DNA from 3 places in the Sedimenticola thiotaurini genome. Region 1 is predicted to be linked to each of the others. Evidence: predicted binding sites of a transcription regulator. Region 1 holds the regulator's gene; each other region holds the start of a gene.
What was found. The regulator FliA, encoded in region 1, starts transcription of late flagellar genes. The targets are predictions, from matches to a motif close to GCTAAAGTTNNNNNNNNNNCNGCCGATA.

Region 1 (9,660 bases):
TGCCGGATGTGGAGCCCATGCCAGAGCCTGCACAGGCACCGGAACAGAAGGAGCTGACCTGGGATGATGTACAACCGGTGGATATTATCGGCCTGGAGGTGGGGTATCGTCTGATCCCCCTGGTGGACAAGAACCAGGGTGGTCAGTTGATGAACCGGATCAAGGGGGTGCGTAAGAAGCTCTCCCAGGAGTTGGGCTTCCTGGTGCAGCCGGTACATATACGGGACAATCTGGATCTCAGCCCTGGCGGCTATCGGATCTCCCTCAATGGCGTGGTGATCGGTGAGGCGGAGATCTACCCGGATCGGGAGCTGGCCATCAATCCTGGCCGGGTGTTTGGTACCTTGCAGGGCGTGGCTACGACTGATCCGGCGTTTGGTCTGGAGGCGGTCTGGATCGATGCCGGACAGCGGGACCAGGCGCAGACGCTGGGCTATACGGTGGTGGATGCCAGTACCGTGGTGGCCACCCACCTGAGCGAGATACTGCAATCCCATGCCCATGAGCTGATTGGCCATGAGGAGGTGCAGCAGTTGATGGAAGTGCTCGCCAAAAGCGCCCCCAAACTGGTGGAGGATCTGGTGCCCACCGTCTTAAGCCTGGGGCAGATATTAAAGATTCTGCAGAACCTGCTTTCGGAGGGTGTGCCCATTCGGGATATCCGCACGATTGCCGAAACATTGGCGGAGTATGCTCCCCAGAGTCAAGACCTCGGCGCTTTGACGGCCCGGGCCCGGGTTGCGCTTTCCCGTTCGATTGTTCAGCAACTTGTTGGTCCTGTTGAAGAAATCCCTGTTGTGGTGCTCGATCCTGGATTGGAACAGATATTGCAGCAAACTATTCAGCCTGCCCAGGATGGGGGTGTCGGGTTTGAACCCGGCCTGGCGGAACAGCTGCAGAAAGCGTTGGTTGAAACCGCTCAGCAGCAAGAGACAGCAGGACAGGAGAGTATTCTTTTGGTCGCAGCGCCGATTCGCATGTGGATGGCGCGATTTGTTAAACACAGCGTACCGGGAATGAGTGTGCTCTCCTACAACGAGATACCGGACAACCGCAAAATCAAGGTGGTTGCCACGGTGGGCAGGCCAAGTGCAGAAACATAAGGCAGCCACCGCTACACGATCGGACACCTCGGCATGGTGACTTAAACAGGCCGTTTGATCGGATAGCTGGCTGCGGGGAAAGTCAGGTATGAAGATTAAACGCATTTTCGCGCCGGATATCAGGCAGGCTCTACGACAGGTTCGTGAGACACTGGGCTCCGACGCCGTGATTCTGTCGAACAAGAAAGTTGATGGCGGCGTCGAGTTGATGGCGGCCATTGATTATGATGCCGCCGCTTTTGCAGACGAGCCGCCGCCCCCTGCCCAATCCGTATCCCACAAGGTTCGGCCCCTGCACCAGGAGGAGAGACCTGTCGCCCCGACCCGGGAGCGAGATTCTAAAGTAGCCTCTGTGACCGAACTGAAAGAGCAGGTGGTTCCCAAAGTGGAGTGGAGCCAGGATCCGGTGCTGGTGGAGATGCGTCAGGAGATGAAGGCGCTGCGTCGCATGATGGAAAACGAACTGTCCGGGCTGAGCTGGCGGGAGATGGCGGATCACAAGCCGGAGAACCGGGACCTGTTCAGGAAGTTGATGGAATTGTCCATCACGCCGGATATCTGCTGTGAACTGGTGGAGCTTGTTAGCGATGCCACCAATGCGGACCAGGCGTGGCGAAAGGCGCTTTACCATCTGGCGGCAAAAATGGAGACAGTGGGCGATGATCTGCTGGAGCAGGGTGGCGTATTCGCCCTGATCGGACCCACCGGGGTAGGCAAGACCACCACGGTGGCAAAGCTGGCGGCCCGTTTCGCCCTGCGCCACGGCACCCATCAGATCGCACTGATCTCGACCGATAACTACCGTATCGGTGCCCAGGAGCAGTTGAACACCTACGCCAGAATACTGGACGTGCCGGTGCGCACGGCGAGTACCCGGGAGGAACTGGCTGTTGCATTGAACGGCCTGACCGGCAAGCGACTGGTCCTGATCGATACCGCCGGAATGAGTCAGCGGGATGTCAGGCTCAGTGAACAGCTCTCCATGCTGGATGTGGCCGGACAGGGTGTGCGCAGTTTTCTCACCCTCTCTGCGGCCACCGACTACTCATCTCTGATCCAGACGATCGGCGCCTTTGGCACTGCCAGGCCGGAGGCCTGTATTCTCACTAAGGTGGATGAGACCGGCTCACTGGGCGGGGCGCTGTCCGCGTTGATCCATAAGGCGTTACCGCTGGCATTTGTCGCCGATGGCCAGAAGGTGCCGGAAGATCTGCACCTGGCCCGTTCACACACACTGGTCAGCAAGGCGGTCGCCTGTAGTACCGGAGAAGGTGGGTATTCCGATGAATACCTGGCACTGGCCCTCGGAGGTGCGAGAGCAAATGCTCATGGCTGACGCAATTACAGATCAAGCAGCAGGATTAAGACGCATGGTACAACCCAGACCTGTACGAGTGATCGCCGTTACCGGAGGTAAGGGCGGCGTTGGAAAGACCAACATATCGGTCAATCTGGCCGTTTCAATGGCTGAAATGGGGCGTCGCGTGATGCTGCTGGATGCCGACCTCGGTTTGGCCAACATCGACGTGGTGCTCGGCTTACATCCCCAGTATGACCTGTCCCACGTATTGAGCGGTGAGCGCACCCTGGAAGAGGTGGTTCTGCAGGGGCCTGCGGGTATTCGGGTTGTGCCGGGTGCCTCGGGTGTTCAGCAGATGGCTGAGCTGAGCGCGGCGGAACACGCCGGATTGATCAGGGCCTTCAGTGATGTCGGCAATGATCTGGATGTACTGATTATCGACACCGCAGCCGGTATCTCGGATACGGTGGTGAGCTTCAGCCGGGCGGCACAGGAGGTTATCGTTGTGGTGTGTGACGAACCGGCGTCGATTACCGATGCCTACGCCATGATCAAGCTGTTGAATCGGGAGTATGGTCTGGACCGTTTCCGAATCCTGGCCAACATGACCCGCAGTGCTGAAGAGGGGCGCAACCTGTATAACAAGATGTGCCGGGTTACGGACCAGTACCTGGATGTTATGCTCACCTACATGGGCAGTATTCCGTATGACGAAAATCTCAGAAAGGCCGTGAAATCACAAAAACCGGTGGTTCAGGCCAATCCGCGTAGCCATATAGCAAAAATATTCAAGAATCTGGCGCAGAAGGCCGATAACTGGCCTGTACCGGATGGCGCTGGTGGTCATCTGCAGTTCTTCGTGGAGCGGCTGATCCAGTACAGCAGCCAGAATCAGGAGATGAGCCGGTGAGCGGGCTTGCTAGCTATACGGCCATCCAGGAGATGGATGCGGATACGCTGGTGGATCGACATGCGCCGCTGGTCAAACGGATTGCCTACCACCTGATGAACCGATTGCCGCCCAATGTGCAGGCGGATGATCTGATTCAGGCGGGAATGATCGGCCTGCTTGAAGCGAGCAGGAATTATGATCCCAGCCAGGGAGCGAGTTTCGAAACCTATGCCGGGATCCGAATCCGGGGCTCCATGCTGGACGAGATCCGGCGTAGCGACTGGACTCCCCGTTCCGTGCACCGAAAGGCGCGTATGGTGGCAGACGCCATGCGGGCCATCGAAAATGAACAGGGCCGCGACGCACGGGATGTGGAGGTAGCTGAAGTGCTGGATATGGATCTGGTCCAGTACCATCGGATCCTGCAGGATGCCGCCGGTTGCAGAATCTTCAGTATTGAAGAGTTGCAGGCAGTTGGCGAGCTTCCGTTTGATGGCGACAACACTGAGTCGGCCGGTCTGTTCGAGGGGATGCAGCGGGATGCATTCAAACAGGCCCTGGCAGAGGCGATTGCCGGTCTGCCGGAACGAGAGAGATTGGTGATTGCACTCTATTACGATGAAGAGATGAACCTGCGGGAGATTGGACAGGTTCTGGGGGTCAGTGAATCGAGAGTGTGCCAGATTCACAGCCAGGCAACACTGCGGTTACGTGCCCGTCTAGCAGATTGGTTGTCCGATGCAGACAAACTCTGATCGGTCGGTAAAAACAAATAATGGCATCGAGTTTGGAGGTTGCCTTGAATAAAAACATGAAGATTCTCATTGTGGACGACTTCTCCACAATGCGACGGATTATTAAGAATCTGCTGCGGGACCTGGGGTTCACCAATACCCAGGAGGCAGATGATGGTAATACCGCGTTACCCATGTTGCAGTCAGGTAACTTTGATTTCCTGGTAACCGATTGGAATATGCCCGGCATGACCGGTATTGATCTGCTCAAGGCAGTGCGTGCCGATCCGAACCTGGTCAAGCTTCCGGTGCTGATGGTAACCGCCGAATCGAAGCGTGAGCAGATCATCGAGGCGGCCAAGGCCGGAGTCAATGGTTATGTCGTCAAGCCGTTTACTGCGGTGACCCTGGAAGAGAAGATCAACAAGATTTTTGAACGTGTAGATAGCTGAGCGGCAATCATGACGAATCCGTCTGGAGAAATACATGGACATTGACGAACGTCTGATGCTGGCCAAGCAACTGGTGGCTCACCTGGAAGCAGGGAACGAAGCGGAGGCGATCCATGTTAGCTCTCAGCTCACCGAAGGCATTGAGAGCAAACTGTTTCTGGAAGTGGGTCGTCTGACCCGCGAACTGCATGAAGCGATCAATGAATTTTTGCTGGACCCACGCATCAACGAGATGGCCCAGGTGGATATTCCGGATGCCAGTGAGCGACTCACCTATGTGATCAGCATGACGGAGAAATCTGCCAACACCACGCTGGGTGCGGTGGAAGCCAGCCTGCCCCTGGCTGCTGAACTGGGCAGCAGGGCAAGTGAAATATCGGAACAGTGGGAGCGGTTCCGCAAGCGTGAACTCTCGGTGGACGATTTCAGAGAGTTGAGCCGTGAACTGGCCGAGTTCCTGAATCTGACCAGTGAACGATCGAAACAGCTGCATGCCCACATGACCGATGTGCTGATGGCACAGGATTTTCAGGATCTGACCGGCCAGATTATCCGGCAGGTGATTACCCTGGTGCACGATGTGGAGGACAAGCTGGTGCAGCTGGTCCGGATATCGGGTTCCAAATTGCCAGAAAAACAAAAAGACGCAGATAAACTGGAAGGGCCGAGCGTTCCCGGAATTGATCAGGGTGATCTGGTCAACGGGCAGGATGACGTGGACGATCTGCTATCCAGTTTGGGCTTTTAGAGGTGTGGAAGTATGGCCATTGATATGGATGACGAGATCCTTCAGGACTTCCTGATTGAAGCCGGGGAGATACTTGAGCAACTGAATGAACAGTTGGTGGATCTGGAACATCGTCCCGATGATTATGACCTGCTCAATGCAGTCTTTCGCGGCTTTCATACCATCAAGGGTGGTGCCGGATTCCTCGGTATTGATCCCCTGGTGACGGTGTGTCACCGGGCGGAAGATGTCTTCAACGTATTGCGTCAGGGACAACGGCAGGTTGATCCGGTACTGATGGACGCCGTGTTACAGGTGCTGGATGTGGTGAACGAAATGTTTGCCCTGGTCCAGTCCGGTGAAGAGCCGGACGAGGCGGATGCCCAGCTGATAGAGACACTGCATCAACTGGCGGTGCCGGCCGGCGAGTCTGTCGAGGCGTCGCAACAGGTCGATCAGGCTGCCGTGGCACCGGCGCCGCAAGCGGAACCGGAACCGGAACAGGCGGTCACCGTCGAGGAGATGGTGGCCGAGGGGGCGGATGCCCCCCAGTCAGATCCTGCTCTCGGTGGTGATGAGATCACTGAAGAGGAGTTCGAAAAGCTGCTCGATCAGCTGCACGGCACCGGCAAACATGGCGGTGTGCCGGTATCGGAAGAGGCCACATCGGCAGCAACGCCACAGGCGGCTGACGGTGACGATATTACGGAAGAAGAGTTTGAGGCCCTGCTGGATCAGTTACACGGCAAGGGGAAATTCAATGGTGTGCCCGCTGCCGAGCAACAGGCCGCTGGCGAGGCCACACCAAAGACCCCCGCTGCGGCCTCTGCCAGTTCGGATGAAATCACCGAAGATGAGTTTGAGGCGCTGCTCGATGAGCTGCATGGCAAGGGCAAGTTTGGCGCAATCAATGGAGCGGCGGCAACTCCGGCCAGCGAGTCGGCCCCGGCCTCGGCTAAACCGGCAGCTGCGCCGGCACAAGCGACTGGGTCAGGCGCCGCAAAACCGGCGCCTGCAATCAAACAGCCAGCGCCGGCCAAAGCGTCAAAATCACCTAAACGAACGGATGACCCGCAAGCACACGCCCGCAAACAGCCGCCGGCAGAGACCACTATTCGGGTAGACACTGCCCGGCTTGATGACATCATGAACATGGTGGGTGAGCTGGTGTTGGTGCGCAACCGGTTGGAGACCCTGAAGGCCAAGCTGGGGGATGAAGAGGTGGCCACGGCGGTGGCCAACCTGGATGTGGTGACCTCTGACCTGCAAAACTCCGTGATGAAGACCCGGATGCAGCCGGTGAAGAAGGTCTTCGGCCGCTTTCCCCGGGTGGTCAGGGATCTGGCTCGCAGTCTCAAGAAAGAGATCGACCTTGAACTGCACGGTGAAGAGACCGATCTGGATAAAAATCTGGTGGAGGCGTTGTCGGATCCCATGGTTCACCTGGTGCGCAACGCGGTGGATCACGGTATCGAAAGTCCGGAAGAGCGCGAAGCCGCCGGTAAACCACGGGTGGGTAAAGTGGTGCTCTCCGCCGCGCAGGCTGGTGATCATATTCTGCTGACCATTGCTGATGACGGTAAGGGTATGGATCCCGATGTGCTGCGGCGCAAGGCTGTCGAGAAAGGCATGATGGATGAAGAGGCGGCGGCACGGCTGGATGAGAAAGAGTGTTATAACCTGATCTTTGCGGCCGGATTTTCAACCAAGACCGAAATATCCGATGTTTCCGGGCGTGGCGTGGGCATGGATGTGGTGAAGACCCGTATCGCCCAGATGAATGGCCAGGTGGAGATCGATTCAGAGTACGGAAAGGGCAGTCTGATTACGATTAAACTTCCGCTGACACTGGCAATCCTGCCGACCCTGATGGTGGTGCTGGGTACCCAGCCGTTTGCCCTGCCGCTGGCCAACGTGGTGGAAATATTCAATCTCGACCTGGAACGGACCAATGTGGTGGATGGTCAATTGACTATTATGGTGCGGGAGCGGGCGTTGCCGCTGTTCTATCTGCACCAGTGGCTGGTTCCCAACAGCAACCGGGATAACCGGGAATCAACCGGTCATGTGGTGGTGGTCACGGTAGGGAATACCCAGGTCGGTCTGGTGGTGGATCACCTGATTGGACAGGAGGAGGTAGTCATTAAGCCGTTGGGTGCGCTGCTGCAGGGATTGGACGGCATGGCCGGTGCTACCATCACCGGGGATGGCAATATCGCTCTCATTCTCGATATTCCAGGATTACTGAGGAAATATGCTCGTCGCTGAACACAACTATCGTAACCCGGGGCAGTTTGCCGCTCACAACATGGAGGATAACGGTTAAATGGTTGCCTCCAGGGTTCGTGTGCTGGTGGTGGACGACTCCGCCTTCTTTCGCAGAAGAATTGCCTCGATGCTGGGCGATGTGCCGATGATCGAGGTGGTGGGGTTTGCCGGTGACGGCCAGAGCGCCATTATCGAGGCCCGACGGCTCAAGCCCGATGTGATCACCATGGATGTGGAGATGCCGGTACTGGACGGCATCAGTGCGGTGCGGCGTATTGTGGCGGAGAACCCGATACCGATCCTGATGTTCTCGTCGCTGACCCATGAAGGTGCCAAGGCGACACTCGACGCACTGGACGCGGGGGCGGTGGACTTTCTGCCCAAGCAGTTTGACCGGAGTAATGGCCAGGAGGCATCGAAGTTGCTGGCCCGGCGTGTGCTCGCGATCGGCTCCCGTGGGGTGAACCGGCGCCTGGGGACGCTACTGCGGCCTCAGCCGGCCACTAAGCCGCCAGTCCGCCCCGCTGTCGCAGCCCCGGTCCACCGGGGTGGTTACAAACTGGTGGCGATCGGTGCTTCCACCGGTGGCCCGGTGGCGGTACAGACCCTGCTGTCCGCGCTGCCGGCCAATTTTCCGTTGCCGATCCTGATAGTGGTGCATATGCCGGCCAGCTTTACGCCGGCTTATGCTGAACGGCTCAACACCCAGAGTGCGGTGGCTGTCAAGGAGGCGGCGGACGGGGATCGGTTGCGTCCCGGCCACGCCTATCTGGCTCCGGGCGGAAAACAGATGATTCTGGAGCGACGCGGTGAGGATAGCGTGATCCGAATCAAGGAGAGCAGTGCGGATCAGACTTATCGTCCCTGTGTCGATGTGAGCTTCGGCTCTGCGGCGCGGCTGATGCCGAGTGATGTGTTGGCCATCATCCTGACCGGCATGGGGGCTGATGGGAAACAGGCGGCGCGGGCCCTCAAGGAGGGTGGCTCGACAGTCTGGTCGCAGAGCGAAGAGAGTTGTGTTGTATATGGCATGCCCCAATCGGTGGAGAAGGCGGGGCTGTCTGATCGGGTGCTCGATCTGGCGGATATCGGGCCCAGCCTGATCAAGGCGGTGTAGTGTGGATTATCTCAGTATAATAGGCATTATCGTCGCATTTGGCGCCATCCTCGGGGGAAATGCCCTGGAGGGGGGCGAGGCGAGTGCGCTGGCCAATGGGCCGGCACTGGTTATCGTATTTGGCGGCACAATCGGCGCCATTATGCTGCAGACACCGATGCCGATTTTCCTGCATGCGCTGCGCTCCGCCGGAGCGGTCTTTATACCCCCGAAACAACGCCTGGATAAAACCATCAAGAAGCTGGTCGACTGGAGCAATGTGGCCCGGAAAGAGGGTTTGCTCGGGCTGGAGGATATTGCCGAGAAGGAGCCCGACCTGTTCATTCGCAAGGGTATGCAGTTACTGGTAGACGGCAGTGAACCGGAAGTGATCCGGAACATCCTGGAGGTGGAGATCGAGACCCGTGAGCACCATGATCTCCAGGCTGCACGGGTATTTGAAAGTATGGGAGGGTTCTCACCCACCATCGGTATAATCGGCGCAGTACTGGGTCTGATTCATGTGATGCAGAACCTGGCAGACCCCAGCAAACTCGGCAGCGGGATTGCCGCAGCGTTCGTGGCAACGATCTATGGTGTCGGATTGGCCAACCTGTTTCTGATCCCGTTCGGCAGTAAGCTGAAGACACTGGCGCTGGCCAGGACCCACTTCCGGGAGATGGTGGTGGAAGGTATTGTCTCCATCGCCGAAGGGGAGAATCCGCGCAATATCGAATCGAAGTTGCAGGGATATATTATCTGATGGCCCGCAGACGACGACAGGAAGAGCCGGAGAACCATGAGCGATGGTTGGTCTCCTATGCCGACTTTATCACGCTCCTGTTTGCCTTCTTTGTCGTCATGTACTCCATCTCATCAGTCAATGATGGTAAGTACCGGGTATTGTCGAATACCCTGATCGAAGCCTTTGTCGCCCCCCCGATTCGCACCGATGATCCGATTCAGGTCGGGGAGGAGTTGCGGAGTCTTGAACCACAGGTTGGCGCACCGTTCCTGCCGCAACCGATTCAGCCCAGCAGCATACCCACAGAGGAAGTGAGCGGCTCAACCCAGATCCGTTATCGCCC
Region 2 (9,660 bases), 550 kb from region 1:
CAAACTGATCCTTGCCGGCGCGGGGCTGAACCCGCAACTGCAGCAGCAGGTCGTCACCGTCCCAGCGATACCAGGTGTCACTCAAAGTGGCTCTCCAGGCTCAGAGCAGCAGGGTTGCAGTGAGCATCTGCAGCGGGGGGATCAGCAGCATTTTGAGCAGTTGCAGCCCCACCAGGACCGCCATGGGGGAGAGGTCGATGCCGCCGATCGGGGGGATCAGGCGCTGCGCCGGTCTCAACAGGGGCGCGGTGATGCTGTCGATCAGTTCGGTTGCCGGGCTGTAACTGCCCGGGTTGACCCAGCTCAGAATCACCTGGATCAGGATGGCGATCAGGAAGAAGTTGATTGTCAGACTGATCAGTTCAGGCAGTGCGATGGCGACGGCGGCCAGGGGTTGCACCCCACTGCCTGTCACCAGCATGATCAGAATCAGCTCCAGGCTCTTGAGCAGGATCATCAATATGATTGAGGCGATATCGATACCGCCCACGCCGGGAATGATCCGGCGCAGCGGGCGCAGCAAGGGCGTGGTCATCTTGACCGCGAACTGGGAGATCGGGTTGTAGAAGTTGGCCCGCACCAACTGGAGGATGAAGCGCAGCATCACCACCAGTATGATCAGGTCAAAAACTACCTGGATCAGAAACGCCAGTGGATCGGTCAGATAGTTGCTGCCCATTACTGTTTTCCCAGCATGTTTGACAGCTCCCGGGAGCGTTCGCAGGCGCCGCTGATGGCCTGCTCAAACAGGTTCCTGATATTGCCCTGCTCCAGGATCGATACGGCACGTTCGGTGGTGCCGCCGGGTGACGTCACCTTCTGTCTCAGGGTGGCAGGGCTGTCGCTGCTCTCGATCGCCATGCGGGCTGCGCCGAGCGCGGTCTGGATGGTCAGCAGACGCGCCGTGTCGGCGGGCAGGCCGTTGCCGATCGCAGCGGCTTCCATTGCCTCCATGACCAGGAAAAAGTAAGCCGGGCCGCTGCCGGAGAGCGCCGTGGCGGTATCCAGCAGTGCCTCGTCATCGACCCAGCGGGTCAGGCCTACGGCGCGCAGAATCGATTCGGCCAGATCCCGCTGGGCCGTTGAAACCTTGTCGCCGGCGTGGAGCACGGTGGCACCGGACTGCAGCATGGCGGGTGTATTGGGCATGGTACGCACCAGGGTGACGTCGCCCCCCAGCCAGCGCTGTATGTCGGCCTCCCGGATACCGGCGGCAATCGATACCAGCAGCGGCTGGCGCTGTTGCACCGTTTCCCGGATCTCTGCGCAGAGTTGCTCCAGTATCTGCGGTTTGACCGCCAGCACCACCACGTCGGCCTGCTCGATGGCGCTGCGGTTGTCTGCCGCCTGGCGGATGCCAAAGCGGGCGGACAGGTCGGTCAGCTTGCCTTCGTCAGGATCGCTGGCAATGATGCTTTTGGGTTCATAGCCGTCGGCGACCAGACCGCCAATCAGACTGGTGGCCATGTTGCCGGCGCCGATAAATGTGATGGTATTACTGCTCATGTCGCTCATGGTGATCTGTAATCTTGGCTGGTTAAGCACTATATCGTAGCGCATTCGGTTCGCCTGTTATACGCCGGATCACTTCTGGTCGGGATAGTGCCTCGGGCCAAAGATGGCGGTACCGATGCGAACGATGGTGGAACCCTCGGCAATCGCGGCCTCCAGGTCGCCGCTCATCCCCATGGAGAGGGTCGGCAGGGGCAATGCCTCACTGGCCAGTTCATCCCTGAGTTCCCGTAGTCGTCGGAATGGTATGCGCTGGGCTTCCAGATCCACCGCCGGCGCCGGCAGGGTCATCAACCCCTGCAGGGTGAGTCGTGGGTAGTCGGCCATGCTGTTGATCAGTTCCCGGGCCTCCCGGGGTGTTATCCCCGCCTTGCTCTCCTCATCGTCTATCTTGATCTGCAGACAGATGTTCAGGGGGGGTAAATTGTCCGGTCGCTGGTCATTCAGCCGTCGAAGCTGCTTGGCACTGTCAATACTGTGAACCCAGTCGAAGTTTTCCGCTATGGCTCGCGTCTTGTTTCCCTGTATCCTGCCGATATAGTGCCACTCAATATCCAGGTCGCGCAGTTGCCCGATTTTGTCCAGGGCTTCCTGGATGTAACTTTCGCCAAACCGGCCTTGCCCGGCGGCGGCAGCCTGGCGTATCGCCTCTGCGGGGTGGGTCTTGCTGACCGCCAGCAGTTGCACTGAGTCGGCTCTGCGATGGTATCTCTCTACGGCCTGTTGGATCTGTTGTCTGACAGTTTCGAGCCGGGATTGGATAGCGGGCATGATATTGATAGGCCTGTGTGTCTATAATAGGTTGTCGGAGGCGGTCGCCGCCCGGGTTATTAAAACAAAAAACACCAGTTTCCCCAATAATGGCCGCTATTCCGTAAACGGAAGGTGTCATCGGGGCAGTGGGGACGGTGTCACGGTGCACCCTAAGCGATAACAAGATTATGGGAGAAGGGTTGTATGGATATTGCTGAACTGCTTGCTTTTAGCGTCAAGCATGAAGCTTCGGACTTACACATTTCGGCCGGTTTGCCACCCATGATTCGGGTGGATGGGGATATCCGCCGGATCAACGTGCCGGCGCTGGATCACAAGATCGTTCATGGCCTGGTCTACGACATCATGAACGACAAGCAGCGAAAGGATTATGAGGAGTTTCTGGAGACCGACTTCTCTTTCGAGATACCGGGGCTGGCCCGTTTTCGTGTCAACGCCTTTAATCAGGATCGTGGCGCCTCCGCAGTGTTCCGTACCATTCCCTCCAAGGTACTGACGCTGGAGGATCTGGGCTGTCCCGAGACCTTCAAGGATATCGTCAACGTGCCCCGGGGATTGGTGCTGGTGACCGGGCCGACCGGTTCGGGTAAATCCACCACCCTGGCGGCGATGATGGATTACAAGAATGACAACGAGTACGCCCATATCCTCACCATTGAGGATCCCATCGAGTTTGTTCACACCAGTAAAAAGTGTCTGATCAACCAGCGCGAAGTGCATCGGGACACCCTGGGCTTCGCCGAGGCGCTGCGCTCGGCACTGCGTGAGGATCCGGACATCATCCTGGTGGGCGAGTTGCGTGACCTGGAGACGATCCGGCTCGCGCTGACCGCGGCCGAGACCGGCCATCTGGTGTTCGGTACCCTGCATACCAGCTCGGCTGCCAAGACCATCGACCGTATTATCGACGTGTTTCCGGCCGGTGAGAAATCCATGGTCCGCTCCATGTTGTCCGAGTCGCTGCGCTCGGTGATCGCCCAGACCCTGCTGAAAAAGGTCGGCGGCGGTCGGACCGCGGCTTGGGAGATCATGGTGGGTACGCCGGCCATCCGTAACCTGATCCGTGAGGATAAGGTGGCGCAGATGTATTCTGCCATCCAGACCGGCCAGGCGCACGGTATGCAGACCCTGGATCAACATCTGCAGGAGCTGGTGAAGAAGGGTGTCATCAGTCGGCTGGATGCACGTTCCAAAGCGATGAACAAAGAGATATTCAGTAGTTAATGCATGCGTGAATCATGGAGCCGATAAAAATTCGGCAGCGAGGAAAAAGTGGACTTTAACGCAATCTTGAACCTGATGGCCCAGAAGAAGGCCTCTGACCTATTCATCACCGCGGGTATGCCACCCTGCATCAAGGTCAATGGTCGTATTATGCCGGTGGCCAAGACCAAGTTTAACGATGTGCAGGCCCGGGAGCTGGTGATGAGTATCATGTCGCCGGCGCAACGGGAAGAGTTTACCCAGACCAACGAGTGTAACTTCGCGGTCAGTTCCAAGGGGGCGGGCCGCTTCCGGGTCAGTGCCTTCGTGCAGCGCGACTCCGTGGGCATGGTGTTACGGCGAATCGAGACCCGTATCCCGGAGATTCAGGATCTGCTGTTGCCGCCTATTCTGAAAGAGCTGGCGCTGGCCAAGCGGGGCATTGTGTTCTTTGTCGGCGCCACCGGCACCGGTAAATCCACCTCCCTGGCCTCCCTGGTGGGATACCGCAATCGCAACAGTTCCGGTCACATCATCACCATTGAAGATCCGGTCGAGTTTATCCATAACCACGACGGCTGCATCATTACCCAGCGGGAAGTGGGCATCGATACGGAGTCCTATGAAGTGGCGCTGCGGAACACCCTGCGCCAGGCGCCGGATGTGATTCTGATTGGTGAGATCCGTACCCGTGAGACCATGGAGCACGCTATCGCGTTTGCCGAGACCGGCCATCTGGTGCTTTCCACCCTGCACGCCAACAATGCCAACCAGGCGCTGGACCGGATGATCAACTTCTTCCCGGAAGATCGCCGGGATCAGGTGTTTATGGACCTGTCGCTGAACCTGCGTGCGGTGATTGCCCAGCAACTGGTGCGACGTCCGGATGGCAAGAGCCGGCGGCCGGTGGTGGAGATCCTGGTCAACACGCCGTTGGCGGCTGATCTGATCCGCAAGGGCGAAGTGCACAAACTGAAAGAGCTGATGAAACGTTCCACCGAACACGGCATGGTGACCTTCGATCAGGCTCTGTACAAGCTCTACACGGATGGCGAAATCACCTACGAGGATGCCATTCTGTATGCCGATTCGGCCAACGAAGTGCGCCTGATGATCAAGCTGGGTGGGGGTGATGCGGAGCGTCATGCCGCCCGGATGAGCACCGTCTCGCTGCTGGACGAGGGCGAGATATAGAGGGAAACTCCGGTCACCCGAGAGCGTCAAGCGAAGTCACCTGCCAGGGGTAATCAGCGGGTTGCCCCTGGCAGGTCTCTTTCTCAGGCAGGGAAGACGGCGCGTGAATCAAACACCGGTCCATCCACACAGACCCGTTTCATTGCCGGGCCCTGATCAGTCTTCACCTCCACTACGCAACCGGCGCAACCACCGACGCCACAGGCCATGAACTCCTCCAGTGACACCTGGCAGGGCAGACTGAATTCGCTTGCCAGCCTGGCCACGCTCTCCAACATCGGGTGGGGGCCGCAGGAGAATATCTCCACCTGGGCCAGTTGCTCTGGGGGTAGTGCCTGCAGCCAGTGCCGGGCCAGATCGGTTACGTAGCCTTCGTGGCAACCGGGAAAACCCTGCAGGCTGGCCAGGCGGCTCGGTATCTGCCAGTCATCCATAAGCGGCATGCTGGCGATTACCCCGTCCGGCATATCGGGTAGCAGCAGGCTGGAAGGTTGGGGTTTGAAGGGGAACGGTACTTCCGAACCCAGGATTACCAGGGGTTTGAAGTTGCGGTTTCCGGCCAGCGTCTGGGCGATAAATACCATCGGCGGCATGCCGACGCCACCACCTATCAGTAGCGGGCGGGAGCGCTCGGGATTGAATCGGAACGGAACGCCGATGGGCCCCAGAACACTGATCTTTTCCCCCGGTTGACGCTGGGCCAGCAGGCGGGTGCCTTCACCCACCGCTTTGTACAGAAACTCCACCCAACCCTGGGTTGCCGATGTGCGCATGATGGAGATGGGTCGGCGCAGGGGTTTGGATCTGTCGCACTGGATATGGGCAAAACTGCCGGGTTGGGCGGACTCTGCGCAACGGGGTGCCTGTAGGCGAAGGATGTATTGATCACCCTCAAACGCCTGGTGGGAGAGAATCTCCCCATCTTCCAGAAATATGGTGTCTCTATGGGGTCTGTTGTCTGTCATGGCTGGCTCAGGCATGGGTTGAATGGTCGGGTTGGAATACCGGGCGGCCCTCAAACAGGGTATGGGTGACCTGGCCCTGGAACTCCCAGCCGATAAACGGGGTGTTGCGTCCGGAACTGGGCATATTTTCCGCCTCCAGTACCCAGTGCGCCCGGGGATCGAAAATGCAGATATCCGCGCTGCTGCCCGGCTGCAAGCGGCCGTAGGGGAGGCCCAGTATATCTGCCGGTCCGCAGGTGACCCGGGCGATCGCCTCGGAGAGACTTAACACTCCCTCGTCCACCAGCCTGAGAGTCAGCGGCAGCAGGGTCTGCAGCCCGGACATGCCGGTGGCGGTGGAGGGGAAGGGTGCCTCCTTGGCATCTGCTTCGAGTGGTTGATGATCCGAGCAGATGGCCCCGATGACGCCCCGGGCGACGGCACTGCGCAGGGCATCCCGATCCGCCAGACTGCGCAGGGGCGGATTCAGGTGGCAGTTGCTGTCAAAGTCCTCGATATCCATTTCGGTCAGATGCAGCTGGTGGGCGGCGACGTTGGCCGATACCTTGAGGCGCTGCTGCTGCGCCTGTTCGATCATGCGCGCCGCGGTGCCGCTGGAGAGCAGGTGGAAATGGATACGGCAGCCGGTGTGCTCGGCCAGCGCCAGATCCCGCGCCACCGCCACCGACTCCGCCGCCTCCGGGATGGCCGGCAGTCCCAGGCGGGCGCTGACCGGTCCTTCGTGGGCATAGCCGTTGTTACGCAGGTGACGATCTTCCGGGCGCAGGATGGCCATAATATCGAATGTCGCGGCATACTCCAGGGCCCGCCGCTCCACCAGGGTGTTGGCGAGCGGTGCGTAGCCGTTGCTCATGGCGACACAACCGGCCCGTTTCAGGGCTACCATCTCGCTCAGGTATTCGCCCGCCAACTGCTGGGTCATGGCGCCGATCGGCAGCAGCCGGGCCCGCGCTGAACGTTTGGCGCGTCGCAACAGCAGGGTGACCACGGCGGGTGTGTCGATGACCGGATCGGTGTCCGGTGGGCAGCAGAGGGTGGTAATGCCGGAGCGGGCGGCCAGGGCCGTCTCGCTGGCAATGGTGGCAATATGCTCCTGGCCCGGTTCCCGCATGCGGGCGCTCAGATCAACCAGCCCGGGACAGACGATCTGGTTGCTGGCATCAATAGTGCGCTGGGGTGTAAATTCTTCCGGCGGCTCGCCGATAGCGGCGATCTTGCCATGCTTGATGAAGATGTCCGTAACCCGGTCGATACCGTTAGCCGGATCAATCAGGCGACCACCGAGGATCTGGGTGCTGTTGGGGTTCTTCATCGTGCGGCTGCTCCCTGGGCCTGGGTGCCCATGGCGATGGACATCACCGCCATGCGCACCGCAATACCGAAACTCACCTGTTGCAGAATCACCGAGCGCGGTCCGTCGGCTACCTGGGAATCCATCTCCACACCGCGGTTGATAGGGCCGGGATGCATGACGATGGCGTCCGGTTTGGCCGCTTTAAGCCGTTTTTCGGTGAGTCCGTAAAGCTGGAAATATTCATGTTCACTGGGTAGCAGGGCGCCGGTCATGCGCTCTTTCTGCAGCCGCAGCATGATCACCACATCCACATCCCGAATACCCTCTTCCAGGTCGTGAAAAACATGCACACCCAGGGTGCGCAGGTCGGCGGGCAGCAGGGTTCGTGGGGCGATCACCCGAACCTCCGATGTGCCCAGGGTATTCAGCGCCAGGATTTGGGAGCGGGCTACCCGGGAGTGGAGGATGTCACCCACGATGGCGACCCGCAATCCAGTGAACTCCTGCTTGTGACGCCGGATGGTGAACATGTCCAGCATCGCCTGGGTGGGGTGGGCGTGCTGTCCGTCACCGGCATTGATGACGCTGATATGGGGGGCCGCGTGGGTGGCGAAAAAGTGTGCCGCCCCGCTGTCTGAATGGCGAATGACAAACATGTCCACATGCATCGCCTCCAGGTTACGCAGGGTGTCCAGCAGGGTCTCGCCCTTCTTGGTGGAGGAGGTGCTGACATTGAGATTGAGCACATCGGCCGAGAGGCGCTTGGCGGCCACCTCAAAGGTGGTGCGGGTGCGGGTGCTGTTTTCAAAAAAGAGATTGCAGATGGTCTTGCCGCGCAGCAGGGGCACCTTCTTGACCACCCGTTCCGACACCCCGGTGAAGGATTCCGCGGTGTCGAGTATCTCGGTCAGCATCTTCCGGTTGAGGCCGTCGATAGTGAGGAAGTGCTTGAGTCTGCCTTGGCTGTCGAGTTGTATATTGGGCTTGCTCACGATGTTTCCCTGGTCTCCTGTTTGGAGGTGCCGATGATCAGCTTGAGGGGGTCCGGCCCGGTCAATGTGATCTGCTGCTCGTTGGTCAGCGGTGGTCGCACACCGACCACGCTGGGCTGAATCGGGAGTTCCCGGCCACTGCGCTCTACCAGCGTGGCCAGGATGATTGAAGCGGGTCTGCCGTAGTCGAATATTTCGTTCATGGCAGCGCGAATGGTCCGGCCGGTCTGCAGCACATCGTCCACCAGGATGATGTGGCGGTCCTCCACTTCAAATGGGATCTGCGAGGGTTTCACCTTGGGATTCATACCGATACGGGTGAAGTCATCCCGGTAAAACGAGATGTCCAGGGTGCCCAGGGGTTGTTGGATAGCCAACTGACTGTGCAACCGTTCCGCCAGCCAGACACCACCGGTATGGATGCCGATCATGACCGGGTCTTTAACTTGCTGCACCTCAAGGCGGGTTTTAAGGGCCTGCACCATCTCCCCGATCAACCCGTCAATCGCTTCGGCCTGCATATAGATTTTATCGTCGTTCACTTAGCCAGGTTTCCAGTATTAGTTTTGCCGCGATGGCGTCCAGTTCTGCGTAATTTTTTATCCTGCGTCCCAGCTCCTGACGGGCCACCTGGGAAGTCAGGCGTTCGTCAGCCATGTGCACCGGCAGGCGGTAACGTCCTTCCAGCTGCCGGGCAAAACGGCGCGCCAGGGGCGCTATTTCCGTCTCGGTGTCATCCATGTCGAATGGCAGGCCGACCACCAGCGCTTCCGGCTGCCATTCATCGATCAGTCGGCTGATCGCCGCCCAGTCAGGTTTCTGCCGGATGGCCCGCAAGGTGGTGAGCGGATTGGCAGTCCCGGTCCCGGTCTGGCCGACGGCGATGCCTATCTTGGCGGTGCCGTAGTCAAAGCCCAGTAGTGTACCCATTTTTGGCAGTCGGTTCAGTGTTGTTGTGCCAGGCCGGCAGCGTCCGATCGATAGTCCATCGGGTGTTGTCCGGGGTCTGGGAAGATGGGTGCGAAACCGTAATCTGAGTGCGGCAGCAGCGCAGCGGTTCCGGCCGGGTTCCTAGGCATGTCCGGCCTCTCCTGACAGCAGGTTGAGGTCGACGCCGAGAGCTTTTGCCGCCGCCTCCCAGCGAGCTTCCGGCGGCAGATCAAACAGCACCTGTTCCGGTGCCGGTCCGTTCAGCCAGGCGTTGGCGCTCATCTCCTGTTCCAGCTGTCCCTCACCCCAGCCGGCGTAGCCAAGGGCGATCAGGGACTTTTCCGGTCCTTCTCCCCGGGCGATGGCAGCCAGGATATCCCGTGAGGTAGTGATGCTGATGGTGGGGGTGATCTGTAGGGTTGAATCCCACTCGGTGCCGCCGGTGTGCAGGACAAAACCACGGTCGGTCTGTACCGGTCCGCCTACATAGATCAGTTGTTCGGCGTCGGGAAGGGGAGTGTCGCTGATCTCCAGCTGTTCCAGAATATCGTTCAGCCGCAGGCCGGATGGACGATTGATCACAATGCCCATGGCCCCCTCTTTACCGTGTTGGCAGAGATAGGTCACGGTATGGTGGAAGTTGGCATCATTCAACCCCGGCATGGCGATCAGGAACTGGTTGGTCAGGGATTCAGGATCGTTCATATCTGCATAGTATCGGTCGCGGGCGGTGGCACCGCAACTGCTGGCGGCTATTTGGAGAAAAGTTGATCGTTGTTACGGAACTGCCAGGTCC
Region 3 (9,660 bases), 130 kb from region 1:
TAGAGGCCCCACTTGGCGCCACCGGAGCTGATGAACTGGTCGATCACAACCTGGGCACCATTGGCAAAGTCACCGAACTGGGCCTCCCAGATGGTCAGCGCCCGGGGTTCGGTGGTGGCGTAGCCATACTCAAAGCCCAGCACCGCCTCTTCAGAAAGCAGTGAATCGATGACCAGGAAGTTGGCCTGATTCTCCGAGATGTGCTGTAACGGTGTATAGCTCTCGCCGGTGAGTTGATTGTGCAGTACTGCGTGACGATGGGAGAAGGTGCCGCGGCCGCAGTCCTGACCGGAGAGGCGTACCGGAATGCCCTCATCCACCAGCGCAGCATAGGCCAGGCACTCACCAAAGCCCCAATCCACCAGTTGGTCGCCGGTGGCCATCTTGCGACGGCCCTCGATCAGCTTCTTCACCCGGGGATGCAGGTCGAACCCTTCCGGGGCCTCCAGCAACCGGTTGGCCAGCATGGACAGCTTCTCCGGGCTGATCGTGGTATCGGCCGGGTGTTCCCAGTCGATATGCTGATAGGGCGCCCAGTTGACGTGGTACGGGTAGTTCAGGTCGGTCAGGGTGGGGCGGGCTACGGTGGAATTCTGCTCCAGGGAGGAGCGGTAGTCTTCCACCATGTCGCGACTCTGGTCAGGTGTAATAACACCCTCGGCGATCAGCTGATCCGAGTAGTTGGACCGGGTGGTCGGTAAGCGACGGATCTTCTGGTACATCATCGGCTGGGTCATGGCCGGCTCATCGGCCTCATTATGGCCATGACGACGGTAGCAGACCAGATCAATGATCACATCTTTATGGAAACGTTGACGATAATCCATAGCCAGCCGGGTAACAAAAATCACCGCTTCCGGATCGTCCCCGTTAACGTGGAAGATCGGTGCCTGCACCATCTTGGCCACATCGGTACAGTAGAGCGTGGAGCGGGTGTCCAGCGGGTTGCTGGTGGTGAAGCCAACCTGGTTATTGATAACGATATGGATCGATCCACCAGTGGTGTAGCCCCGGGCCTGGGACATCTGGAAAGTCTCCATTACCACACCCTGGCCGGCGAAGGCGGAGTCACCGTGGATCAGGATCGGCAACACTTCATTGCCTTCCCGGTCACCGCGTCGCTGTTGCCGGGCCCGAACCGAGCCCTCAATCACCGGGCTGATGATCTCCAGGTGAGACGGATTGAAACCCAGTACCACGTGGGTAAAGCCACTCGGTGTCTCGATATCGGTGGAGAACCCCATGTGGTACTTCACATCACCGGAGCTTTTATAGGGTTCCGGGCTTTTCCTGCCTTCGAACTCGTCGAACAGTTCGGCCGGGGCTTTGCCCAGAATGTTGGTCAAGACGTTCAGTCGACCGCGGTGGGCCATGCCGATGGCCACTTCCCGGATACCATCCTTGCCGCCCCGCTGGATCAGTTCATCCAGCAGCGGAATCAGGGATTCACCCCCTTCCAGGGAGAACCGTTTCTGTCCGACGTAACGGGTATGCAGATACTTTTCCAGGCCCTCGGCGGCGGTCAGCAGGGTCAACAGCCAGCGCTTGTCATCGGCACTGAGATCCGCTTTTGCCCGGGATCCCTCGACCCGTTTCTGAATCCAGCGTTTCTGGCGGGTATCGGTAATGTGCATATACTCAGAACCGATATTGTTGCCGTATACCTCTTTTATAAAGTTGATGATTTCCCGTAACGGCATCCGGTCGGGCGCAAACAGGGAACCGGTGTTGAATACCGTGTCCATGTCTGCTTCGCCCAAACGGTGGAACGCCGGGTCCAGGTCGGGTACATCTTCGATATCCCGCAACCGCAGCGGATCCAGCGTGGCATACTGATGTCCGCGCACACGCCAGGCATTAACCAGACGCAATACCGCGGCCTGTTTTTCGGCTGCTCCCGGGGACATGCGTTCAGTACTCTGTCGGGACGCCGGCCGCTTCTCCCTCGCCAGACGGGCAAAGTTTGATCTGACCGGGCCGTGGGCAATATCGGGTGCCTCGTTTGCAGAGTCCTTGATAATGTCGTCGAAGCGTTCTCTCCAGGCAGAATCAACGCTGCTTGGGTCCTGCAGGTAACTTTCGTAGAGATCCTCTATAAAGGCGGCATTACCGCCGGAGAGGGCAGATGTGTTGCGTAACAACTCCAGAAGTGCGCTCATTTGGATGATCGGCCTATTATTGAGTGGATGGGGAGCGATTAGGGGGATAGTAGCATAAGAGACACTTTTTTAAAGTCTTTTTGTATTAATTAGTACAATTGTCCAAAAAAGTCGTTATTTTTGTGCAGTTGCGTCATTCCGGCAGTTGTGCCGGGTTGAACTAAATCACACTTATTCATGCAGTTAGATATTTGTACTGCCGGGGCGTTATACTGCTGCGAGGGTATTGAAATAACCCGGGTCAAATCCGCAAGCAACGTGAGTTTATGCAGGAATCGGAAAAAAAACAGAAGAAAAAGTGGGCGCGTCTCACCCTCAGTTCACTGGAGGCTGACGTGGCCTATTTTGATGCCCGATTGGCGTTGCTGAACGACCGGAAAAGTACTTATTACCAACTTGCCCAGTACCGTGCCTATACTGAGTTGGAGCGGGTCCTTTCCGATATCCTGACCCGGTTGCAGGCGCGCAAAGATGAGCCTTCCACAACGCCTCCCGCAGCCGGCATCGAAGTGACGATCGAAACCGAATCCGCACCGCTGAATGGTGTGTTGGTTGAAGAGAAGCAACGGGCCGAGGGTTCAGGTCAGGCCTGACGGTCATTCCAGGCCGGGTTCGCTTCCTCACCACACAGCATGGATCGGCATAGAAAAGGTAGTCAGGTAACGAACAGTTGCCGCCGCCCGGCCGCACCCTTCGTCGATATAAGGACGGTATCAAACCGGCTTTAAACGATCTTTGATCGGATAGTAGTGAAAGAGATCGGTCGTTGTGCGGGTCTGTTAGGATAGCGTTGCAGGAAAATGGCGCCCCCGACACGATTCGAACGTGTGACTTCACCCTTAGGAGGGGTGCGCTCTATCCAGCTGAGCTACGGGGGCTGTGAGGGTGCTGTGCTATCTCAGGCAAACCGTAGAAAGTAGCAGCAGGATATCCCGGCTCCCCTGAGAATGGCGCATTCTAGCATTTTCCCGGGGCTGTTTGGCAACCTGCTGATAACCGCGCTGACTGAGCAGTATTCGTTGCCCTGTCGGTCGCCGTAAACTATATAGATGAATTGTTGGTCAAGGAATGTTTGTTATGTTGGATACAGCCCATCTGCTCTCCCCCACCACTTTTCCCGCTATCAATCGGGGGCAGTTGGAAACACTCCAGATTAACCTGGGGTATCAGTGCAATCAGACCTGCAAGCATTGCCATGTCAATGCCGGTCCCAAGCGGACCGAGATGATGGAGCGGGAGACGATTGATGATGTGCTGCGATTTATCGACAGGCAGCAGATACGCCGTATCGACCTGACCGGCGGGGCACCCGAACTGAATGTCCATTTCCGTTATCTGGTGAAAGCCGCAAGAGAGCGGGGTGTGGGTGTGATCGATCGCTGCAACCTCTCCATCCTGGGTGAGCCCGGGCAGGAGACGCTGGGTAGGTTCCTGGCTGAACAGCAGGTGGAGGTGGTTGCTTCGTTGCCCTGTTATCTGGCGGAGAACGTGGATCAGCAACGGGGTGCGGGGGTCTACGATGCCAGTATCCGGGGGCTCCAGCAGTTGAATGAACTGGGTTATGCCCAGGAGGGGAGTGGTCTGGTGCTGAACCTGGTCTTTAATCCCCTGGGGCCTTCACTCCCGCCGGCCCAGTGTGCCCTGGAGCAGGACTTCAAACGCCGCCTGTGGAACGACCATGGTATCCGTTTCAGCCAGCTCTTCACCATCACCAATATGCCGATCAGTCGTTTCGGCAGCATGTTACTCTCCCAGGGGCAGTTCCATGATTACCTGGCCCTGTTGAGAAGCGCCTACAGCAGCGATAACCTGGAGACAGTCATGTGCAGAAACCAGTTGAGTATCGACTGGCAGGGTTATCTCTACGATTGCGACTTCAACCAGATGTTACAGATGCCCATCGCCCGGGAGGGGCGGGACAGGATTCATATCGGGGAGATTTCCGACCAGCAGCTGGAGGGTTGGGCGATCCGTATCGCTGAGCACTGCTACGGTTGTACCGCAGGGCAGGGCAGCAGTTGTGGTGGAGCGCTGAGTGAATGAATGTCAAAAGTGCCGTGCTGGCGCCCTGTCGGTCGTTATCCCCTGTCTGAATGAGGCGCACGCCATTGGTCCCTTGCTGGAGACCCTTCAGGTCGCCCGCGCCGATGGCGTGGAACTGATTCTGGTGGATGGAGGCAGTCGGGACGATACAGTGGCGCGGGCTAAGCCCCTGGTGGATAGGTTGATCGAGTCGGCTCCGGGGCGGGCACGGCAGATGAATGCCGGTGCCGCCGTTGCAACGGGGGAGGTCCTCTGGTTTCTCCATGCTGACAGTGTTATTCAGCCGGACTTTCCCGCGCTGATCTGTACGGTTATGGCCTCCTCCACGGGGGGCTGGGGACGTTTCGATATCCGCTTGTCGGGCCGCCATCCGTTGCTGCGGCTCATCGGGTTCATGATGAACTGGCGCTCCAGGCTGACCGGGATCGCTACCGGTGACCAGGGCATTTTCGTGCGCCGGGAGCTGTTTGCCCGACTGGGCGGGTTCGCGGACATTCCCCTGATGGAGGATGTGGAGATCAGTCGGCGTCTCAAGCGCTGCTCCCGGCCGCTGATCCTGCCGCAACGCCTGGTGACCTCCAGCCGTCGCTGGGAATCACGCGGCATCGTGCGCACCATCCTGTTGATGTGGCGTTTGCGCTGGGCCTATTTTATGGGGGCCGACCCGGCGCGACTGGCGGAACGGTATCGATAATGCGTTATCCCCATGCCCGTATTCTGCTGTTTGCCAAGGCTCCCGAGCCGGGGCAGGTGAAGACGCGCCTGATTCCAGCCGTCGGCGCGCAACACGCTGCGGCTATTTATCGGGAGCTACTGGTACGGATGATCGGGGAGGCGAGTGCCGATATTGCACCCCTCGACATCTGGTGTGCACCGGATACCCGGCATGGGGTTTTTCAGGCGGCGGCCCAAAACCGGTCGGTAACGCTTCACCCGCAGGTGATGGGTGACCTGGGGCAGCGCATGGCCCACGGGGCCGAACAGGCGCTGGCTCGTTCCCAGATGGTGCTGTTGATCGGAGGCGATTGTCCGGTACTGACGGGGGGGCATCTGTGTCGGGCGCTGGCTTGGCTGGAGTCAGGTGCAGACGCGGTGCTGGGACCGGCCGAGGATGGTGGCTATGTCCTGCTGGGGCTGCGGCGGATGGAGCATCGACTGTTCAGTGATATTCCCTGGGGTACAGATCAGGTGTTGGCGATAACCCGGCAACGCCTGGCGCAACAGGTCGGATACTGGCGTGAGCTGGAGCCGCTCTGGGATCTGGACCGGGAGGCCGATCTGGATCGCTACCGGCAGCTGTCGGAGCCGGCGATGCTGGAGTGATGCTGGAAACGGACAGGTACGTCTGGCCGGGCTCTGTTGCGCAGGCCCGCTCGTCGGTTGTGCATGGCTGCTGCGGGCTTTTTCCTGTTCTCAGGCTTTGGCCAGTGGGTGGCCGGGCTGGTCCGGTTCCTGCTGGCCCTTGGCGCCGTAGGTGTTTCTGCTCTCGGTGCGTCCGCAAAGCAGATCCAGCGCCTGCTTGTTATGGCGTTGGCTGAGGGCCAGGATGCCGCCATTGATCTCATTCTGTTTCTGCAACTGGTCCGCAATTCCACCCAGTTGACGCCACAGATCGGCGCAGGCGGAATCGCTGTTTGATTGAAAAAACCGGTTCAGGTCAGGCGCATCAACGTTGATACCCAACGAGGTGAGTAGACGTTCCCGTTGCCTGGAGTGGGCCTGCATCTGCTCCACGGCCTGCTGCTTTTCTCTGCTGATCTCCAGAACCTGATCGGGATCGGTTGCTTTCAGTGCCGCCTGTTCACGCTTTAGAATCTCTTCCAGCGTTTGGGCGCATTTCACCTCGGCCGAGAGTGCCTGGGTGAGCTGGTTCTGCTGATCGGCAGAGAGGGTCATTATTTACTCCTTTGTTTCCAGTTTCGAAAACTCCCGCTCCTGGGCCAGCAGGTGCTCTGCTGCCTCTTCCGGCTCGAAGGCAAATGTGCCGGTGGCCAGGGAGCGTTGCACGTCGGAGACGTGCTGGGCATCGGCGATCGGCAGGCTGGCGACCTGCGCTTCAAGTTCCTGAAGGCGGGTGGCGGAGCCTGTCAGGCTGACGGTATCACCGGAGGTTCCGTCTGATTTGCGCGAGCTGGATGCGCCCGCTGTCTGGGTGTTGCTGGTCGCTGTGCTTTTAGCGCTTTCGCCGGTAGTGATGGGTTGTCCGGCCGGACCTTTGATTTTCATGCTGTTAATCACCTTGCTGAGAAAGTACCCATTTGCGTAGCGGCCAAACGGCTACAAGCTTTAGTTGAAATATAGTCCGTTTGATGCGGAAAATCCGCGTCAGTTCACACTGCGGTAAGCGCTAGATAGGCGTCTCCGGGGCCATTGGCGGGTCTAGGTTGTGGCCTTGACCACGCCCGTGTCGATAACGGTAGCTTCAATCTGTCGATTGGAGCTGCTGTTTTTTACCTTGATCCGCTCGCCGATGGCGCCGTTGGTCAGTGCCTTTCCGTTCATGCGGACCACCAGGGTGCCGATCCGGGCTACGATGACCACCTGGGTACCCTTTTTAACGGCGTGTTGAATATTCAACTGGCCCGGGGTCAGGATGGCTCCCTGACGGATTCGGCGTTTCACAATTTTTCCGACCGCCTGTTGGGGGCGTTCAAGATAGCCACGGTGCAGTTTCGCCACATCCCTTTTTTCGATTGTGATGTCGGCCGGCGTGAGGATGGTGTCGCTTGGCAGTTCCCGGTTGGCGATTACCACCTCCTTGATCAGAGAGAGGGTTACCGGCACATAGAGCGTCCATCCGTCTGCCGCATTGCAGCGAACGCCGACAGTGATCCGGGAAATGTTTTTCCGGCTGTAGGGTGAGAATGTCTCCAGGTCCTCATCGCAAGCGGCAAGACGTAGCCGGCTGTCGAGCCGTTTTGCGGTAGCGTTCACCTGCTGTCCTTTCTGATCAAATTGATCCAGCACATGTTGTTCTGCCGCCTGGCGTATGCTGTCATGGGACTGCGTCTGGGCCGCAGTGGCGGTTGTCGCCACCAGTGACCAGGCGAGAAGCAGGCAGGACCAGCGGTGCCGTGTCCTGATTGTGGATATTGATCCGCTCATGGTGTCACCTGTTAAAAAGCATTTAGTTCCATTGTTTGTCGTTAAGAAATATGCAAAATACATGCCTGAATATCCTGTGGCTGGGAGCTTTCCGGGGCTGTCAGGTAGCGGGGGCTGGTGCTGCTCCTAAAGCAATCGGTCTCTAGGTCGCTAATATGGGACAGGGAAAACAGAGAGGAATTAGAGATGGCAGGCGTTCTTGACGGTGTGGATCAACGAACCAGGCTGGCGGGCAGAAACCGGCTGGAACTGCTGCTGTTTCGGCTGGCTGGGGAGCAGCGGTTTGGTATTAATGTGTTCAAAGTGCAAGAGGTTATCCAGTGCCCGCCCCTGACCCAGTTGCCCGGCTCTCACCCGGTAGTACGGGGCGTTGCCAATATGCGCGGCAAAACCATTCCGGTCGTGGATCTCTCCCACGCCATCGGTGGTGCGCCGCTGGATAGTACCGAAGGGCGTTTTGTTGTCATCACTGAGTACAACTGCAGGGTGCAGGGGTTCCTGGTGGGTTCGGTTGATCGAATTGTGAACATGAACTGGACGGAGATTCTCCCGCCCCCCAGGGGTGCGGCGAAAGAGAGTTACATGACGGCCGTCACTCGGATCGATAATGACCTGGTGGAAATCATTGACGTGGAGAAGGTGTTGAGTGAGATCGTCGCCCTGCCCGAGGAGGTGTCCGAGGGTGTGATTGACGAGGAGGCGATCGATGAGACCCAACACATACTGGTGGCTGATGACTCCGCCGTAGCCCGTAAGCAGGTAAAACGGGTACTGGACCGGCTGGGTGTGATGGCCACCATCTGCAACGATGGCAAGCAGGCGTTGGATCAACTCAAGGCATGGAGCAACGAGGGGCGCCGAGTATCTGATTTTCTCTCCCTGATTATTTCGGATGTGGAGATGCCCGTGATGGATGGTTACACTCTGACTACGGAGATCCGCAAGGATCCGGAACTCGCCAATTTGCCGGTTATACTCCATACTTCACTGAGTGGCGTGTTTAACCAGAGCATGATTGAAAAAGTAGGGGCCAATTCGTTCTTGGCTAAATTTGATCCGGACGAGCTGGCCCGTGTGGTCCAGGCGCGTCTTAAGGAGCATAAGGAGGAGTTGAAGGCTCGCTCCTCTCAACAGGCGTAGCCAACATCAAAGGAATGGATAACTATATTGCAGTCACTGGCGAGTCAAAATATGCTGTCACCGGGTGACTATGAGGCATTTCGGAAATTTCTTGAAAATGCCTGCGGCATTGTACTGGGTGCGGGGAAGGAGTACCTGGTTTCCAGTCGTCTTGGTGGATTGATGCGTGACTACGGCATCAGCACTGTCGGACAGTTGCTGGAGCAGCTCAACAGCAACCGTAATCCCAGCCTGCGGGCGGGCATCATCGACGCCATGACCACCAATGAGACCTTCTGGTTTCGTGATATGTCCCATTTTCGCATGCTTCAGGAGATGGTCTGCCCGGAGATCAAGGCCCGTCACAGCCACGCCATCCGTATCTGGTCGGCGGCCTGCTCCTATGGTCAGGAGGCGTATAACCTGAGCATGGTGGTACAGGACTATCAACGGGCCAATCCCGGAGTCTTGCCTGGGGGAGTGGATGTGGTTGCAACCGATATCTCCTCCACGGTACTGAAAGAGGCCAGAAAGGGTGTCTATTGTGGTATGTCGGCATCTCGGGGGCTGACCCTGGAACAGCAGGCGCGCTATTTTAATGTTAATGGTGATTGTCTGGAGGTGAAGCCGGAGATCCGTAAGCGGGTCAGTTTTCGTGAGCTTAACCTGACCCGGGGCTACGAAATGATGGGGCGTTTCGACGTGATATTCTGCCGCAATGTGCTGATCTACTTCTCCAGCGAACAGAAGCGCGACATCATTAATCGCATGGCCGGGGTGCTGAATCCGGGTGGCTACCTGTTTCTCGGCTCCACAGAGTCCCTGTCGGCCCATACTGATCGGTTCGAGATGGTGAGTAAACTGGGCGGAATCGCCTACCGCCTGAAGTAGCCTGACCGATACCCTGTGCCCGACACGTGTCACTTTGGCTGCAGCTGAGTATTCTCAGCCTCCCTCCCTCCTTGCCTGTTCCCGGTTACCCTTTGCCGCTGAGGCGGTCTCCGTTTGCCGCTTTCCCGGTTATTTTTCCAACAATGTTAAATAAATCCTTTAAAAACAATTAAATAAAAATTTGGCACATTGTCTGCTTAGTAGTTTCCGGGAACAACCAGGAAGCAGACCAATGAGTTTTGACAAGTTATTAGGAATCCATGCCCAGGCACTTCAGCTGCATGCAAAGCGTGCTGAGGTGCTGGCCGGTAACATCGCCAATGCGGATACCCCGGGCTACAAG

Region 2: a site for FliA is predicted at 2,355-2,382, ahead of AAY24_RS09800 (type IV pilus twitching motility protein PilT). Genes of this name have one in related genera too.
Region 3: a site for FliA is predicted at 7,433-7,460, ahead of AAY24_RS07885 (chemotaxis protein CheV). Genes of this name have one in related genera too.

What each region holds. Positions count from the first base shown of each region.
Region 1 covers NZ_CP011412.1:1,598,996-1,608,655, reverse strand. The annotation lists gene flhA (flagellar biosynthesis protein FlhA) at 1-1,103, shown strand, start outside; gene flhF (flagellar biosynthesis protein FlhF) at 1,192-2,439, shown strand; gene AAY24_RS07280 (MinD/ParA family protein) at 2,474-3,313, shown strand; gene AAY24_RS07275 (RNA polymerase sigma factor FliA) at 3,310-4,050, shown strand; gene cheY (chemotaxis response regulator CheY) at 4,107-4,481, shown strand; gene AAY24_RS07265 (protein phosphatase CheZ) at 4,516-5,229, shown strand; gene AAY24_RS07260 (chemotaxis protein CheA) at 5,242-7,476, shown strand; gene AAY24_RS07255 (protein-glutamate methylesterase/protein-glutamine glutaminase) at 7,535-8,593, shown strand; gene AAY24_RS07250 (flagellar motor protein) at 8,595-9,335, shown strand; gene motD (flagellar motor protein MotD) at 9,335-9,660, shown strand, end outside.
Region 2 covers NZ_CP011412.1:2,150,539-2,160,198, reverse strand. The annotation lists gene AAY24_RS09820 (DUF167 family protein) at 1-85, opposite strand, end outside; gene AAY24_RS09815 (YggT family protein) at 101-679, opposite strand; gene proC (pyrroline-5-carboxylate reductase) at 679-1,560, opposite strand; gene AAY24_RS09805 (YggS family pyridoxal phosphate-dependent enzyme) at 1,585-2,283, opposite strand; gene AAY24_RS09800 (type IV pilus twitching motility protein PilT) at 2,470-3,510, shown strand; gene AAY24_RS09795 (PilT/PilU family type 4a pilus ATPase) at 3,559-4,683, shown strand; gene AAY24_RS09790 (dihydroorotate dehydrogenase electron transfer subunit) at 4,767-5,648, opposite strand; gene AAY24_RS09785 (dihydroorotase) at 5,656-6,960, opposite strand; gene AAY24_RS09780 (aspartate carbamoyltransferase catalytic subunit) at 6,957-7,934, opposite strand; gene pyrR (bifunctional pyr operon transcriptional regulator/uracil phosphoribosyltransferase PyrR) at 7,931-8,455, opposite strand; gene ruvX (Holliday junction resolvase RuvX) at 8,463-8,864, opposite strand; gene AAY24_RS09765 (YqgE/AlgH family protein) at 9,006-9,569, opposite strand; gene AAY24_RS09760 (energy transducer TonB) at 9,617-9,660, opposite strand, start outside.
Region 3 covers NZ_CP011412.1:1,726,095-1,735,754, reverse strand. The annotation lists gene AAY24_RS07930 (2-oxoglutarate dehydrogenase E1 component) at 1-2,159, opposite strand, end outside; gene AAY24_RS07925 (hypothetical protein) at 2,426-2,752, shown strand; tRNA gene AAY24_RS07920 (tRNA-Arg) at 2,961-3,037, opposite strand; gene arsS (arsenosugar biosynthesis radical SAM (seleno)protein ArsS) at 3,237-4,202, shown strand; gene AAY24_RS07910 (TIGR04283 family arsenosugar biosynthesis glycosyltransferase) at 4,195-4,896, shown strand; gene AAY24_RS07905 (TIGR04282 family arsenosugar biosynthesis glycosyltransferase) at 4,896-5,525, shown strand; gene AAY24_RS07900 (flagella synthesis protein FlgN) at 5,616-6,098, opposite strand; gene flgM (flagellar biosynthesis anti-sigma factor FlgM) at 6,102-6,428, opposite strand; gene flgA (flagellar basal body P-ring formation chaperone FlgA) at 6,582-7,307, opposite strand; gene AAY24_RS07885 (chemotaxis protein CheV) at 7,494-8,447, shown strand; gene AAY24_RS07880 (CheR family methyltransferase) at 8,475-9,317, shown strand; gene flgB (flagellar basal body rod protein FlgB) at 9,550-9,660, shown strand, end outside.